2 regions of the Congzhengia minquanensis genome follow, and region 1 is predicted to be linked to the other one. Evidence: riboswitches for the same ligand, from Rfam matches in the RefSeq annotation. Region 1 holds a riboswitch; the other holds the start of a gene.
The links. A riboswitch is a leader RNA that binds a small molecule or an ion and turns the genes downstream of it on or off. The one in region 1 is predicted to bind ZMP and ZTP.

Region 1 (7,729 bases):
TTTGACGAATGTAAATGAAAGGAAGTTGATTACAAATGATAGGAATGAGAGCACACGATTTAGAATATGGCGACATTGAGGTGTTGTCGGAGAAGCTTGCGCAGTTTGACAAGCACACCATTCAGCTTGCGCTGTTTAAATCGATTACGAATTTAGGCTTAAAAGACGGGGCGTTCTCGCCGGGCTTAGCACGAAAAATTAAGCAGGCGCTGGATAAAAATAACATCAGCATATCCGTTTTGGGGTGTTACATTAATCCGGTTTGCCCGGACAAACAAGAGCGGCAGGTTCAGGTAAACCGGTTTAAAGAGCACATAAAATATGCAAAGTTTTTGGGTGCAGACATGATAGGAACGGAAACCGGCTCTGTAAATTTAGACGGAAGCTTTCACGAAAAAAACCGTTCGGAGGAGAACTATCAGGATTTTCTGTCTGTTATGCGGGAACTGGCAGAATATGCCCGGGATTTGGGCGTGTGTATTGGAATTGAGGCGGTGAGCATCTTTACCATTCATTCGCCGCAAACCATGGAGCGCATGTTAGACGACCTTAATATGCCCAATATCTTTGTCATTTTTGACCCGGTAAATTATTTAGATGATTCCAATTACAAAAATCAGCGGGAAATTTTTCAAACGGCTTTTGACCTCTATGGCGACCGCATTGCGGTGGTGCATTTAAAGGATTTTACGGTGGAAAACGGCGCTTTAAAATATGCCCTGCCTACAGAAGGCGAGCTGGACTATGCATTTTTAGCAAAATTATTAAATGATAAAAAGCCGTACATTCCGTTGCTGTTAGAGGAAGTGAAGGAAAAGGATTTAAACCGGATTACAGAGAGGATAAAGGAAGTTTTCGGAAGATAGATTATTTAAAATTACTATAAAAAGACGGTATCGAATAAAGCCAATTGTCATACTCTCTGATTTTTTTAATTCGCCTTGACACAGGCCTTTCTGAGTGTTAAAATGATAATGTTAGATTTTGTTTTATTTATGAATAATTCGTTTATTTATGTATAAAAAAGGAGCGGTTTTTTGCAACTGACGGAGCGTGGACTACCACAGGGGAGCAAAAAACAATATTTTTTGTCGACCGTCTGGGCAGTCCTATCCGAAACAGATAGGACCGCCCTGTTTACTTTTAAAAGCAAAATTGCAAGGAGGCAGTTGGTTATGAAAAAAGTTGCAGTGATTATGGGCAGCGACAGCGATTTGCCCGTGGTGTCTAAGGCGATAGACACGTTAAAAAATTTTGGCGTACCCTTTGAAGTGCATGTGTTTTCTGCACACAGAACCCCGGTAGAGGCAAGAGATTTTTCCCTTTCTGCAAGAGAGAAAGGTTTTGGTGCAATCATTGCCGCAGCAGGAAAGGCGGCGCACCTGGCAGGCGCAATTGCTGCAAATACGACGCTTCCGGTTATTGGAATTCCGGTAAAATCTTCAACTTTAGACGGACTTGACGCCCTGCTTTCCACCGTCCAGATGCCCGGCGGAATTCCGGTTGCCACCGTTGCCATTGACGGCGCACAGAACGCGGCGCTTTTGGCCGTTCAAATTTTAAGCGTTGAAGACAAAGCCCTTGCGGACAAGCTTTTAAAAAGCCGTGAGGAAAATGCAAAAAAGGTTTTAGAGAAAAATGCGGCCATCGAAAAAGAATATCAAAACTAACGGAGGAAGATAGACATGGAAAAAACAGTTCAGATGTATGAAGGAAAGGCAAAAAAAGTATTTGCAACAGATGACAAACGGTTCTGCATCGTATCTTACAAAGACGACGCCACCGCTTTTAACGGCCAGAAAAAAGGCACAATTATGGGAAAGGGCGCCATTAACAACCGCGTAACAAACCATTTGATGAAGCTTTTGGAGAAAAACGGAATTCCCACTCATTTTGTGGAGGAATTGTCTGACCGCGAAACCGTGGTGAAAAAGGTTTCTATTGTTCCGCTGGAGGTTATTGTAAGAAACATTGCAGCAGGTTCGCTGGCGAAGCGTTTAGGGCTTGAAGAAGGCACAAAAATGAAACGCACGGTTTTAGAATATTGTTATAAAGACGATGAGCTGGGCGACCCCATGGTGAACGAATATCACATTTTAGCAATGGAATATGCCACAAAAGAAGAACTGGACTTAATTGCGCAGTATTCATTAAAAGTGAACCAGGTTTTAACCGACTATTTAAAAGACGCAAACATTGAACTGATTGACTTTAAACTGGAATTTGGCAAAACAGAAGACGGCACAATCGTGCTGGCTGACGAAATTTCGCCTGATACCTGCCGGTTCTGGGATTCTGTCAGCGGGGAGAAGCTGGACAAGGACCGTTTCAGAAGAGATTTAGGCGGCGTGGAAGACGCTTACAACGAAATTTTAAAACGCCTTTTGGGTGAGTAATCAGCAAATATTTTTTTAAGGAGATTTTGTATGGGAAAGCTTCATGAAGAATGCGGAGTATTTGGAATTTTTGCACCGGACAGGCAAGACGTTGCCTCCACCTGTTACTACGGGCTGTTTGCCCTGCAGCACAGGGGGCAGGAAAGCTGCGGCATTGTAGTGAACGACGACGGTCTGTTTCATTCCTATAAGGATTTAGGCCTGGTGAACGACGTGTTTACCAAGCCGGTGATTGAGAAGCTGGGCCTGGGCAACGCGGCCTTGGGCCATGTTCGCTACGGCACCACGGGAACCAACGACAGATTAAACTCCCAGCCCATTGTGGTGAACCATGTGAAGGGCAGAATGGCGCTGGCACACAACGGAAACTTAGTGAATTCTTATGAGCTCAGGCATGATTTAGAGCTGGAGGGTTCCATTTTTCACACCACCAGCGACACCGAAGTGATTTCTTATATTGTCACAAAAGAACGTCTCACTGCACCGTCGATTGAAGAAGCGGTGAACCGTGCAATGTGCAAAATTAAGGGTGCATACTCTTTGGTTGTGATGTCGCCTTCTAAAATGATTGCGGCCCGGGACGAATTTGGCTTTCATCCGCTTTGCTACGGCAAAACTGAGGACGGAAGCTTTGTTGTTGCTTCGGAAACCTGCGCGCTGGATTCTGTGGGCGCGGAACTGATTCGCGACATTGAGCCCGGTGAAATTGTTGTTTTTTCGAAAGACGGCGTGAAAAGCTTAAAAGACCACTGCGGGAAAAGCCCCAAGCGGTCCTGCATTTTTGAATATATTTACTTTGCACGGCCAGACTCTGTTATCGACGGCGTGAGCGTGCATGGCGCGCGGCTTAAGGCCGGCCACTGCTTGGCGCTTTCACACCCTGCGGACGCAGACATTGTAATTGGCGTGCCGGATTCGGGCATTGACGCGGCCATTGGCTATTCGCAACAGTCTGGAATTCCCTATGGCATTGGACTGATTAAAAATAAATATATCGGAAGAACATTTATTGCGCCCGGACAGTCTGCCCGGGAGGATTTGGTGCGGATTAAATTAAACGTGATTTCAAAAAACATTAAGGGAAAACGGGTTGTCTTGGTGGACGACTCCATCGTGCGCGGCACTACCTGTGCAAGAATTATTAAACTGATTCGCGAAGCCGGCGCAACAGAGGTGCATATGCGGGTTTCGGCGCCGCCGTTTTTAAACCCCTGCTTTTATGGAACAGACATTCCCTCCAGGGATTCGCTGATTGCCTGCAATCACACCGTTGAAGAAATTGCAGAAATTATTGGCGTGGACAGTCTGGGATTTTTAGAAACGGAGCATTTACCGCTTTTAATCGGCTCAAAGCTTGGCGAGGGCTATTGCAGCGCATGCTTCGACGCAAACTATCCCACAGAAATGCCCTGTTCTACCTGCAAGGACAAGTTTGAAACTAAAATCAGCGAAAGCAAAAAGAAATAATTTTTAGATAAAGAAAGGACAACGTTTATGAACACAAAAAGTCAGAGTGAAAGCTACAAGGCTGCCGGCGTGGACATCACGGCTGGATACAGAGCGGTTGAGCTCATGAAAAACCATATAGCAAGAACGATGACCGCCGACGCAATGTCTGACATTGGCGGTTTTGGAGGGCTTTTTTCATTGGACCTTTCCGGGATAAAAAATCCCGTTTTGGTCAGCGGCACGGACGGAGTGGGAACCAAACTGAAAATGGCCTTTTTGCAGGACAAGCATAACACCGTAGGAATTGACTGCGTGGCAATGTGTGTAAACGACATTATTTGCTGCGGCGCAAAACCTCTGTTTTTCTTAGATTATATTGCCTGCGGCAAAAATTATCCTGAAAAAATCGCACAGATTGTGGAGGGCGTAGCAGAGGGCTGCGTTCAGTCCGGCTGTGCGTTAATCGGCGGCGAAACTGCCGAAATGCCCGGATTTTATCCGGAAGATGAGTATGATTTGGCAGGATTTTCTGTGGGCGTTGTAGACAAAGAGAAAATTTTAAACAACAAAACCATAAAAGAGGGCGATGTGATCATTGCTCTGCCGTCCTCCGGCGTACATTCAAACGGATTTTCGCTGGTGCGCCGCATTTTTGACGTGGAAAACAACGACTTAACTAAGCCATTACCGGAACTGGGCGGGAAATCTTTGGATGAGGCCCTGCTTACGCCTACAAAAATTTATGTAAAACCCATGACGGCGCTGTTTGAGAAAATTACGGTAAAAGCGGTTTCCCACATTACCGGCGGCGGATTTTATGAGAATATTCCGAGAAGTATTCCAAAAGGCTTCGGCGCAAAAATTGAAAAAAGCGCAATTCGCATTCTGCCGATTTTTGACCTGTTGGCCAAAACAGGAAACGTTCCAGAGCGGGATATGTTTAACACCTATAATATGGGTGTTGGCATGAGTGTTGTAGTTTCTAACGATGACGCTGATTGTGCGCTTAAAATTTTAAAGGAGAACGGTGAGGACGCTTACATCATCGGAGAGATTGTAGCATCCGACGAAAGTGTGACCATATGCTAACAAAAGCGAACATAGCGGTTTTGGTTTCCGGCGGCGGAACCAATTTGCAGGCTTTAATTGATGCGCAAAGCAACGGCGTTTTAAAAAGCGGCGAGATAAAGGCAGTGATATCCAACAGGGCGGGGGCATATGCCCTGACCCGAGCAGAGAAGAACGGAATTCCGGCCTTTACAGTAACCAAAAAAGAATGCGGTTCTCAGCAGGCCTTTGAAGAAAGGCTTACTGAAATTATGAAAGAAAACAAGATAGATTTTATTGTGCTTGCAGGCTTTATGAGCATTTTAAGCGAAAACTTCACCGCGCAGTTTCCAAGCAGAATTATCAATGTGCACCCCTCCTTAATCCCATCCTTTTGCGGCAAGGGGTTTTACGGCCTGCATGTTCACGAGGCGGCGCTGTCTTACGGCGTAAAGGTAACAGGGGCTACGGTTCATTTTGTGAACGAGGTGTGTGACGGCGGAAAAATCATCATGCAAAAGGCCGTGGAGGTTGAAGACGGCGACACGCCGGAAATTTTGCAAAAGCGTGTAATGGAGCAGGCCGAGTGGATCATTTTGCCCCAGGCGGCGGAAAAGGTTTCAGAGAAAATTTGCAGGCAGAAAGGATTTATTTCATGAACATTTATAAAATTAACAACATCGGTGAGCTAATCCGCGACAACACCTATGTGGGCCGCGGCATTGTAATTGGAAAAAGCAAAGACGGGAAAAAAGCCGCAATTGCATATTTTATTATGGGCAGAAGCGAAAACAGCCGCAACCGCATTTTTCGCGAAGAAGGCGACAGCGTAACCATTTATCCGTTTGACGAATCGAAAGTGGAGGATCCGTCGTTAATCATCTATTCCCCGATCCGCGTTTGCGACAACCACACCATTGTTACAAACGGCGACCAGACAGACACCATTTACGACTTTCTGGCCCAGGGCGCACGGTTTTCGGAAGCATTGGAAGTTCGTGAGTTTGAGCCGGACTGCCCCAATTTTACGCCCCGAATCAGCGGAATGGTGACGATTGAAGAGGGCGAGTTTACCTATGAAATGAGCATTTTAAAAAGCAGCACGCCTGACGGCGCAGGCTGCAACCGGTTTACCTTTTCTTATGAACCGGACGATGGATTGGGCCATTTTATCCACACCTACATGTGCGACGGAACGCCCATTCCTACGTTCTGCGGTGAGCCGGAGCGGGTGGAAATTCCCGACAGCATTGACGAGCTGACAAACAGCCTCTGGAGCAATTTAAATGAGGAAAACAAAATTTCTCTTTATGTGCGTTACATAGACATTGAAACCGGGAAAACCGAAAACCGGTTAATCAACAAAAACAGTTAAGGAGGCAGCAAAATTGAAAGAATTTGAATTAAAATACGGCTGTAACCCCAACCAGAAGCCGGCCAAAATTTTTATGCAAGATGGAAGCGAGCTGCCCATTGAAATTTTAAGCGGCCGGCCGGGATATATTAATTTTTTAGATGCGTTTAACAGCTGGCAGCTGGTTAAAGAAATTAAAGAAGCTACAGGTATGTGTGCGGCAACATCATTTAAGCATGTGAGCCCCACCTCTGCGGCAGTCGGTATAAAAATGCCGGAAAAACTAAAAAAGGCCTGCTTTGTAGACGATGTGGAGGGGCTTGACGATTCCCCCCTGGCAACAGCCTATGCGCGGGCAAGAGGAACAGACAGAATGTCCTCTTTCGGCGATTTTATTGCATTGAGCGACGTGTGTGACGTCACAACAGCAAAACTGATAGCGCGAGAAGTATCGGATGGAATTATCGCGCCGGGCTACGAGCCGGAGGCGTTGGAAATATTAAAAGGAAAACGAAAAGGGAATTATAATATCATTCAAATTGATCCCGGCTTTAAACCCGATCCCGTTGAGCGCAAACAGGTTTATGGCATAACCTTTGAGCAGGGAAGAAACGAATTTAAAATTGACCGTACGTTATTAGAGAATATTGTTACGGAGAACAAAAATATGCCGGAAGATGCCGTGCGGGATTTGATTATATCGCTGATAACGCTGAAATACACCCAGTCCAATTCTGTGTGCTTTGCAGCGCAAGGCCAGGCGATTGGCGTTGGGGCGGGGCAGCAGTCTAGAATTCACTGCACGCGCCTGGCCGGCTCGAAGGCCGACAACTGGCATCTGCGGCAGCACGATAAGGTTTTAAACCTTCCGTTTTTGCCCGGCGTGAAACGCCCTGACAGGGATAACGCCATCGACGTTTACATTTCAGATGACTATGAGGATTTGTTAACCGACGGCAATTGGGAGCACTTGTTCAGCCACAAGCCCGAAGTGTTTACGAAAGAAGAAAAAAGAGCCTATCTTTCCACCATCAGCGGCGTGGCATTGGGCAGCGATGCCTTTTTCCCCTTTGGCGACAACATTGAGCGCGCTGCAAAAAGCGGCGTAACTTACATTGCTGAACCAGGCGGCTCCATCCGGGACGATAACGTCATTGAGGTTTGCAACAAATATAACATGGCAATGGCGTTTACAGGCATGAGGCTGTTCCACCATTAAAAAATAAAGTCACTTCGCGAACTAAGCGGGGTGACTTCATCTTGCATATAGAAAGGCGGAAAATCCATGAAAGTTATGGTAGTTGGCGGCGGCGGCAGAGAGCACGCCATTATAAAAAAACTGGCCGAGAGCGACGCGGTAACAGAAATTTTTGCCCTTCCCGGAAACGGCGGAATTGCAAAAGATGCAACGTGTGTAGACATCGGCGCAAAAGAGATTGACAAAATTGTGGCCTTTGCAAAACAGGAAAAAATAGAGTTTGCG
Region 2 (7,729 bases), on a different contig from region 1:
AAAATATCCACCAGCATGGGCTGAATGACAAAACTGTTATAATAATCAAAATGAAACTCGTTTCCGTCGCCATAAACCCCGTCGCCCTTATACCACTGCATGTGCTGTTTCACGGCAAAGTCAATGCGCATAGAATCCCAGTCTGCTTCTCCTGCATAATAGAAAAATGCTTCAATCATTGCCGAAAACAACAGCCAGTTATTGTAGTACGGTTTTCTGGTTCTTGTTTTTTTTAGCTGTAAAATCAGATTTTTCTTTGTCTCTTTCTCTAACGGTTCAAACAATTCCTCTGGAGCCCGCAGAAGGCCGTGGCACAAAAAAGCCGCGTCCACAATAGGCTGTGCGCCTGTTTCAAAGTTCATAAAATCAGAACAGCCCGGTGTAACGGCATTTTTAATTGCCGTTCTTGCGGCGGCCGCAAGCCCTTGCCGTTTTTGCTCCTCACCGCACGTCAGCCCTTTGCACGCAAGCCACGGCGCAATGCCGCAAAGCGTGCGTCCCAACGCTTCAAGATATGTATATTGCCCGCGCCCGTCATCTTCCTGCCTGCATTCCACAGGCATCTGTTTCCGCAAAGAATCCTTCTCCAGCGCGAAAATCACCGGGCCTGCAATTTTCAGCATGGTGTCAACCCAATACGACCTGACTGTTTCCATAAATTCCGCCTGCTTTCATAAATAATCTGATATGAGCTAGCTTTTACTCTTCCAGATAGCGCAGTGCAATTTTTTCCACGCCGTCCCGCTCCCCTGGTGCTGCAAAATAGTTGTCCGAATTCTCCTTGCTGATTTCTGTTTTTTGTGGATAGGGATAAACCGGGCGGCAAAAATCGTTATCGTCGCCGTTTTGCCGAACGGCATACAGCACCTCAGGCGCAGCGCCTTGCTCCCGCCACGCGACCACAGCGTCCAAGGGGGCTTTTAACACGCCTTCTTCCATATGCTTCACAAATTGCGCCCCCGGCCCCTCTGTGCCGTGGCCCATACCGGGAATTAAAAAATACCGGGCGAAATCCATTGTCTGCATCAAGCCATTTTGATTTTCAATCACCCGTTCATAATAGCTGACTGCATCCTGAAACGGCACAAGCGGGTCTGACGAGCCCGAATACATAATCAGCTTGCTGCCGCGATTTTGAAAGGCGCGCAAATCCGCATTGTTGGCATTCACATGCTTTGCCAGCGCCTTTTGATAGACGTCCATATCACGGTCAAAGTCAAACTTCATGTAATCATAGTCTTTTCCGAACACCCACCGAAACACATAAAACAGCCCCTCTGCACCCTCTAACCTTTGCTGGCTTAAAATTCCCGGAGCGGTAAATTCGCTTCCAAAGGGTATGGGCGTATAAATGCGCTCACCGGTTCTTGGATTTATCGGGCCTTGATAAATCTTTCGCAGGGCCATGACCTGTTCTTCCGTCAGCGACGCATCGTTTTTTCTTGCAAGGCAAATGATCTCTTCCGCGGCTGCCTCATCTGCACGGGGGTCTGGTATAAACGCGTCTGGCTTCACGCTGCCCTTCTTTTTTTGAAACCAATCTACTGCTGTTTTCGTTAAATTTTGAACCTGCTCTTTCGTAAACATATCGCCGCCGTCGGCTGTGTGCATTGCCTGATAGTTCCAAAGAAAATAGGCATGCAGCAGCGTGCGGTTGTTGGCCGGCACCCCGGCGACAATTCCGTCATAGTCGTTCGGATACCGCTGCGCTAATGATAACGCCTGCTGGCCTCCTGTGGAGCAGCCTACAAAATAAGAAAATTCTGCAGATCTGCCATAAAACCGCTCAAGAAGTTCCTTTGACACGGTCGTCATCAAATGGGTGGCGCGGTGTCCGAAATCCGCCCAGCGTTCCGGCTCACCGATTAAATCGTCAACATTTGGCGAAGTGCCCATGTCGGTGTTTGCCACCGCATAGCCTTCCCGTACCCCGTCTGCCAGCGCTTCATAAGAAATCCGCCCGGCGCTTCCGCCGTTTCCCGTGCCTAAAAATCTGCCGTTCCAGTTTTCTGCCGGCAGCCAAAGCTCAGCCCTGATAAACGATACGGGAGACGGCCGCATGACAAAGCGGACAGCGCACAGCTTTGGCAGCCGCTCAAACGTCCTGCCGTCCGGCAGCACTACCGTGCCTTGATCAGTCTGCACCGCTTCAGTAATTTCGCAGTTTTCAATCTTTATGTTTAAAAGTTCATTTATTTTTAACTTTTCCATCTTCGTCCTCTCTCTTTACTCGATGATGGCGGAACAGCAACGGTCTTATTGCATCAATTCCGCTGCTTTTCTTAAATTTTCCACAGCCATTGAAGGCATTCTTCCCAAACCGTCCGGCCCCATGTTCAAAAGGTAATTCACGCCCAAACTGTTCAGCTTTTTCCGGTTTTCCGCTATGGCCTCAGGCGTTTTCCAGTTTTGGTCGTAATACCGAAATCCCCAGCTGTCGTTCATGGTTCCGGCTGTTTCATACAGGCCGTAGGGCGAAAATTTATAGCCGGCAAGGTCGTTCATGTTCTGGCTTTCCAGAGCCTCTTCCGGCGGCTCCTGAGGAATCTCGTTGTCCCCTAAAGACACATAGTCATAAGCCCCGTTGCCAATGCGGGAATTAATCAGGCAATTCGGCTGATAATGCTTTACCAGGTTGTTTAATTCCAGGCTCTGCGCCGGCGAAATGGTGTGGGGCACGTCGAACCAGATTAAACACAAATCTCCGTAACCCGTTAAAATCTCTTCCACCTGGGGCTTAATTTTCTCTGCAAAGCAACGGTCAAAATTCTTTTTTTCCGCATCTTTAAAATCCCATGAATTGTCCCACGACACGCCTGCGCAAGGCTCGTGGTTGGTGTAGCCGCCTCCGTTTGGCTCATGCCAGTCAAGCTCCTGGGAATAATAAAGGCCGAATTTCAGCCCGTGCTTATAACAGGCCTCCGCCAGCTCCGCCGTAATGTCCCGGCCAAAAGGCGTGGCGTCAACCACGTTGAACTTGTCCGCTTTTGAGTGATACATGGCAAATCCCTCGTGATGCTTCGAAGTCATAACAAAATATTGCATTCCGCAGTCCTTTGCCAGACGAATCCATTCCTCCGCATCAAAATAAATTGGATTGAATACACGTGTCAGTTCGTCATACGCGCGGTTGGGGATCGCGCAGTAGGACTGAATCCACTCCGCATACGTTTTGACCCGTGTTCCGCGGTATTCGCCGCCCAATACAGAATACAGCCCAAAATGAACCATCATTCCAAATTCTGCTTTGCGGAACCATTCTTTATTATCCATTTCACACAACTCCTTCATTTTGTTCTATTCAAAAATGACCTTTTGACAAATTTGTCAAAAGGTCATAATCAATTTGGCGGAGAGGGAGGGATTCGAACCCTCGGAACGCTATTAACGTTCACACGATTTCCAATCGTGCGCCTTAGGCCAGCTCAGCCACCTCTCCATGTGCTTTAATCACACAAAAAATATTATAGCAAATCTTTGTGAAAATGTCAAGAAAAATTTGTTGGCGTGCTTCTGGTTTTTGTATATGTATTTCTAAAAATCTTTTGCCTATCCCTTGACAAAGCACAATATATATGGTATCATAATCTGCGTAATACAAGTTTTTGTGTGACTGACGGATGAGTGGAGTTTACCACGGGGAGCACAAAAGTAAAAAATAGCCGACCGTCTGGGCAGATTCACATTTTGTGAGTCTGTTTTTTGTTTACTTAAAAAAGGAGGAACAAACATGATTCAAGCATGGAGGAATTTTCAATCCGGAAACTGGAAAGACACCATTGACGTGCGTGATTTTATCCAGAAAAACTATTCACCTTATGCAGGCGGAGCAGACTTTTTATCAGGCCCCACAGACAGAACGAAAAAATTAAACGAAAAATTAAATAACTTGCTCGCAAAAGAACGGGAAAAAGGCGGCGTTTTAGATGTAGACACAGAAACCGTGTCGTCTTTAGACACGTTTGCCGCAGGCTATCTTGATAAGGAAAATGAGCTGATTGTAGGTCTTCAGACCGACGCGCCCTTAAAGCGCGCGGTGAATCCGTTCGGTGGAATTCGCATGTCCCGCGAGGCCTGTAAAAGCTATGGCTATGAGCTTTCCGATAAAATTGAAACTGAGTTTCAATATAGAACCACCCACAACGACGGTGTGTTCCGCGTGTACACCGACGAAATGCGCCGTGCAAGAAAAAGCGGCGTTATTACCGGTCTTCCCGACGCCTACGGCCGTGGCAGAATTATCGGCGACTACCGGAGGGTGGCGCTTTACGGCGTTGACCGTTTAATTTCAGAAAAAGAAAAGGATAACAACCTTTTGGCGCAAAAGGATATGACGGAAGACACCATTAAACTGCGGGAGGAAGTTTTCCGCCAGATTGACTTTTTAAAACGTTTAAAAACCATGGCCGCCTCCTATGGGTTTGACATCAGCCGTCCTGCTGAAACTGCAAAAGAGGCCATTCAGTGGCTCTATTTCGGATACTTAGGCGCCATTAAAGAACAAAACGGCGCTGCAATGTCCCTGGGCAGAACAAGCACCTTTTTAGATATTTACATTGAACGGGATTTAAACAACGGCTCTCTAACCGAAGAACAGGCCCAGGAATTGATGGACGATTTTGTTATGAAACTGCGCATGGCAAGGCACTTAAGAACCCCCGCCTATAACGAGCTGTTCGGCGGCGACCCCATGTGGATTACCGAAGGCTTGGGCGGCATGGGGGAAGACGGCAGAACTTTGGTTACCAAAAACAGCTTTCGCATGTTAAACACCCTGTTTAACTTAGGCCCGTCGGCAGAACCGAACCTGACGGTTTTATGGTCAAACAGCCAGCCCGAAGGGTTTTCGAAATTCTGCGCAAAGGTGTCTGTAAAAACCAATTCCATTCAATATGAAAACGACGACGTAATGCGTCCCATTTATGGCGACGACTACGCCATTGCCTGCTGTGTTTCCGCCATGAAAGTCGGCAAGCAGATGCAGTTTTTTGGGGCGCGGTGCAACCTGCCAAAGCTGCTGCTTTTAAGCTTAAACGGAGGAACAGACCCCATGAGCGGCATTTCCTTAGGACCGAAAGAAGACGTTTATCCCGAGGAATTCTTAGACTATGATAAAGTAATGGAGCGGTTCCGCCGCTACCGCGCATGGCTGTGCAGGCTTTATGTCAACACAATGAACGTCATTCACTGCATGCACGACAAATATGCCTACGAAAAAATTCAAATGGCCCTGCACGACACCGATGTGGAACGTTTTATGGCCTTTGGCGTTGCCGGTCTGTCTGTTTTGGCAGACTCGCTGAGCGCCATTCAATATGCAAAGGTGCGCCCGATTCGAAATGAAGACGGCTATATTGTAGACTTTGAAACTACCGGCGATTTTCCCAAGTTTGGAAACGACGACGACCGCGTAGATTTCATTGCAAAACAAATGGTGGAAGAAACCATTTCCGAGCTGCGCAAAACCCCGGCCTACCGCGGGGCAATTCACACCCTATCTGTGCTCACCATCACGTCTAACGTGGTGTATGGCAAAAAAACCGCCGCAACGCCTGACGGCAGAAAAAGCGGCGAACCGTTCGCACCCGGCGCGAACCCTATGCACAACCGGGAAACCAACGGTGCGCTGGCATCGTTAAACTCTGTGGCCAAGCTGCCCTATGAAGCATGCCGCGACGGAATCTCCAACACCTTTTCCATTGTGCCCGACTCGCTGGGCAAAACCGATGAGGAACGCTGCGGCAACCTGGTTTCCATTTTAAAGGGATATTTTGCAAAACGCGCCCACCACATTAACGTAAATGTAATGACAAAGGAACAGCTGATAGAGGCGTATAACGACCCGGCTGCCTATCCGAATATGACGATTCGTGTGTCAGGCTATGCGGTAAACTTTCACAAGCTTTCCCGGGAACAGCAAAAAGAAGTGATCAGCCGCACGTTCCACATGTCGTTGTAACTTACGGAGGCAAGCTATGACCGGAAAAATTCACAGCTTTCAGTCCCTCGGCACGTTAGACGGGCCGGGGGTGCGGTTTGTGGTATTTTTGCACGGCTGCAATCTGCACTGCGGCTATTGCCACAATATTGACGTGTGCCGGGGAGATTTTAACGAGTTCACCCCGGAGGAGATTTTAGAAAAAATTTTAAGGTGCAAAGCATATTTCGGCCAAAATGGCGGCGTTACCGTTTCCGGCGGCGAGCCGCTTTTACAGGCTGAATTTGTGACAGCGCTATTAAAACTGTGCAAGAAAAACGGAATTCACACCGCACTGGATACCTCGGGCAGCATTTTAACCGATGGGGCATTAAAACTCCTTGACTTCTGCGACTTGGTGCTTTTAGACATAAAAATGACCGACGACCACTCTTACCGCACCCACATCGGCTGCGGAATGAACGCCCCCCTTTCATTTTTAGATGAGCTTGAAAAACGGCAAATTCCCTGCTGGGTCCGTCACGTGGTAGTCGGCGGCTTAAACGACACAGCAGAAAATATTTTGCGGTTAAAATCGCTCCTTTCAGACAAAACCTGCGTTCAAAAGGTTGAACTTTTGCCATTCCGCAAACTGTGCGCACAAAAGTATGAAACTATGGGAATTCCTTTTCCATTTGTTTCATATCATCAGCCGGAAACAGACACAATGAAAAAATTAAATGAAGTTTTAAACGGCGGCAAGTAGTTGTCCGCCGTTTTTCGCAAGATAATAAAAATTTTAGACAATATTTCGATATAATTTTAAAAATCGGTTGAATATAATGAGGTTATGAAATCAATGAAAGCGTGGGGATTGATATGCTTTACAGGGAAATGAAACGGCGGGTAACGTTAGACAAGTGGAGCGTGCACAGTTATTATACGCTGAATCCATATGCGCCGGACGGCTCCGGCAGGCTGCTTTTTGCAGCGGCAGACTTTGAAACGGGAACGGGCAAGGTTTATATTGCCGATAACGATGGCAAAGTTGTGGACAGCTTCGGCGAAAACAAATATTCGTCCAGCTTTTTCCACACGGGTTTTTGGCAGACCTGGAGTCCCGACTGCCGGTTTGTATATTACCAGAGCGGTACAAACACCGTGCCGTATATTGTGCGCAGAGAGCTTTCCACCGGACTAGAAACACGCGTAGCAGGCGACATGGAGGGCGCCCCGACTGACGGCGGCCCAATTGTTTCGGGCTTTATGGGAATGTTGTATGCCGCAGGCTATGGCACGCTGGAATATCATCCGGAGGACGCGCCCTTTCCCTTTCAGGCGCGGAATGAGCACGGCTTGTTTCAATATGACATGGACAAGGGTACCAGAAAGCTGATCTTATCGGTGAATGATGTGTTAAACAGCCACGTGCACAAAAACCGGCTTTTGGAAACCGACCGGGAAATGAAACAGATCTACGGCCAAAGCGACGGGCTTACCCTAATGTGTTACTGCCTGCGCTGGAACCGCCAGGGAGACAAATGTTTGTTTTACTTCGGCAACCACACGGTGAAAAACGTCCGGCGCGAGCCGCGCATTGGCTATGTGTTCACTGCAAACCGCGATTTTACAGAACTTCATATGGCGGTGGATTTAAGCTACAATCGCCCCGGTGTTCATTGGGGCTGGCACCCGGACGGGAAGCATCTTTTGGGATATGGCCCGGTGCCCGGCGACGAAACGAAAATGTGCCTTGCCATGGTAAACTATGACGGCACGGGCTACACAAAAATCAGCAAAGTCCAAACCGGC

Region 2: linked by a shared signal. The riboswitch ahead of pflB (formate C-acetyltransferase) and the one ahead of purE (5-(carboxyamino)imidazole ribonucleotide mutase) in region 1 are both predicted to bind ZMP and ZTP.

The regions. Positions count from the first base shown of each region.
Region 1 covers NZ_JACRSU010000001.1:1,017,352-1,025,080, reverse strand. The annotation lists gene H8698_RS04880 (sigma factor-like helix-turn-helix DNA-binding protein) at 1-18, shown strand, start outside; gene H8698_RS04875 (sugar phosphate isomerase/epimerase family protein) at 36-866, shown strand; ZMP/ZTP riboswitch at 1,030-1,112, shown strand; gene purE (5-(carboxyamino)imidazole ribonucleotide mutase) at 1,176-1,670, shown strand; gene purC (phosphoribosylaminoimidazolesuccinocarboxamide synthase) at 1,686-2,396, shown strand; gene purF (amidophosphoribosyltransferase) at 2,427-3,863, shown strand; gene purM (phosphoribosylformylglycinamidine cyclo-ligase) at 3,891-4,934, shown strand; gene purN (phosphoribosylglycinamide formyltransferase) at 4,928-5,551, shown strand; gene H8698_RS04845 (IMP cyclohydrolase) at 5,548-6,267, shown strand; gene H8698_RS04840 (phosphoribosylaminoimidazolecarboxamide formyltransferase) at 6,281-7,465, shown strand; gene purD (phosphoribosylamine--glycine ligase) at 7,532-7,729, shown strand, end outside.
Region 2 covers NZ_JACRSU010000003.1:162,510-170,238, reverse strand. The annotation lists gene H8698_RS08590 (DUF2264 domain-containing protein) at 1-656, opposite strand, end outside; gene H8698_RS08585 (tannase/feruloyl esterase family alpha/beta hydrolase) at 700-2,211, opposite strand; gene H8698_RS08580 (alpha-L-fucosidase) at 2,257-3,273, opposite strand; tRNA gene H8698_RS08575 (tRNA-Ser) at 3,348-3,439, opposite strand; ZMP/ZTP riboswitch at 3,600-3,683, shown strand; gene pflB (formate C-acetyltransferase) at 3,731-5,959, shown strand; gene pflA (pyruvate formate-lyase-activating protein) at 5,976-6,683, shown strand; gene H8698_RS08560 (TolB-like translocation protein) at 6,797-7,729, shown strand, end outside.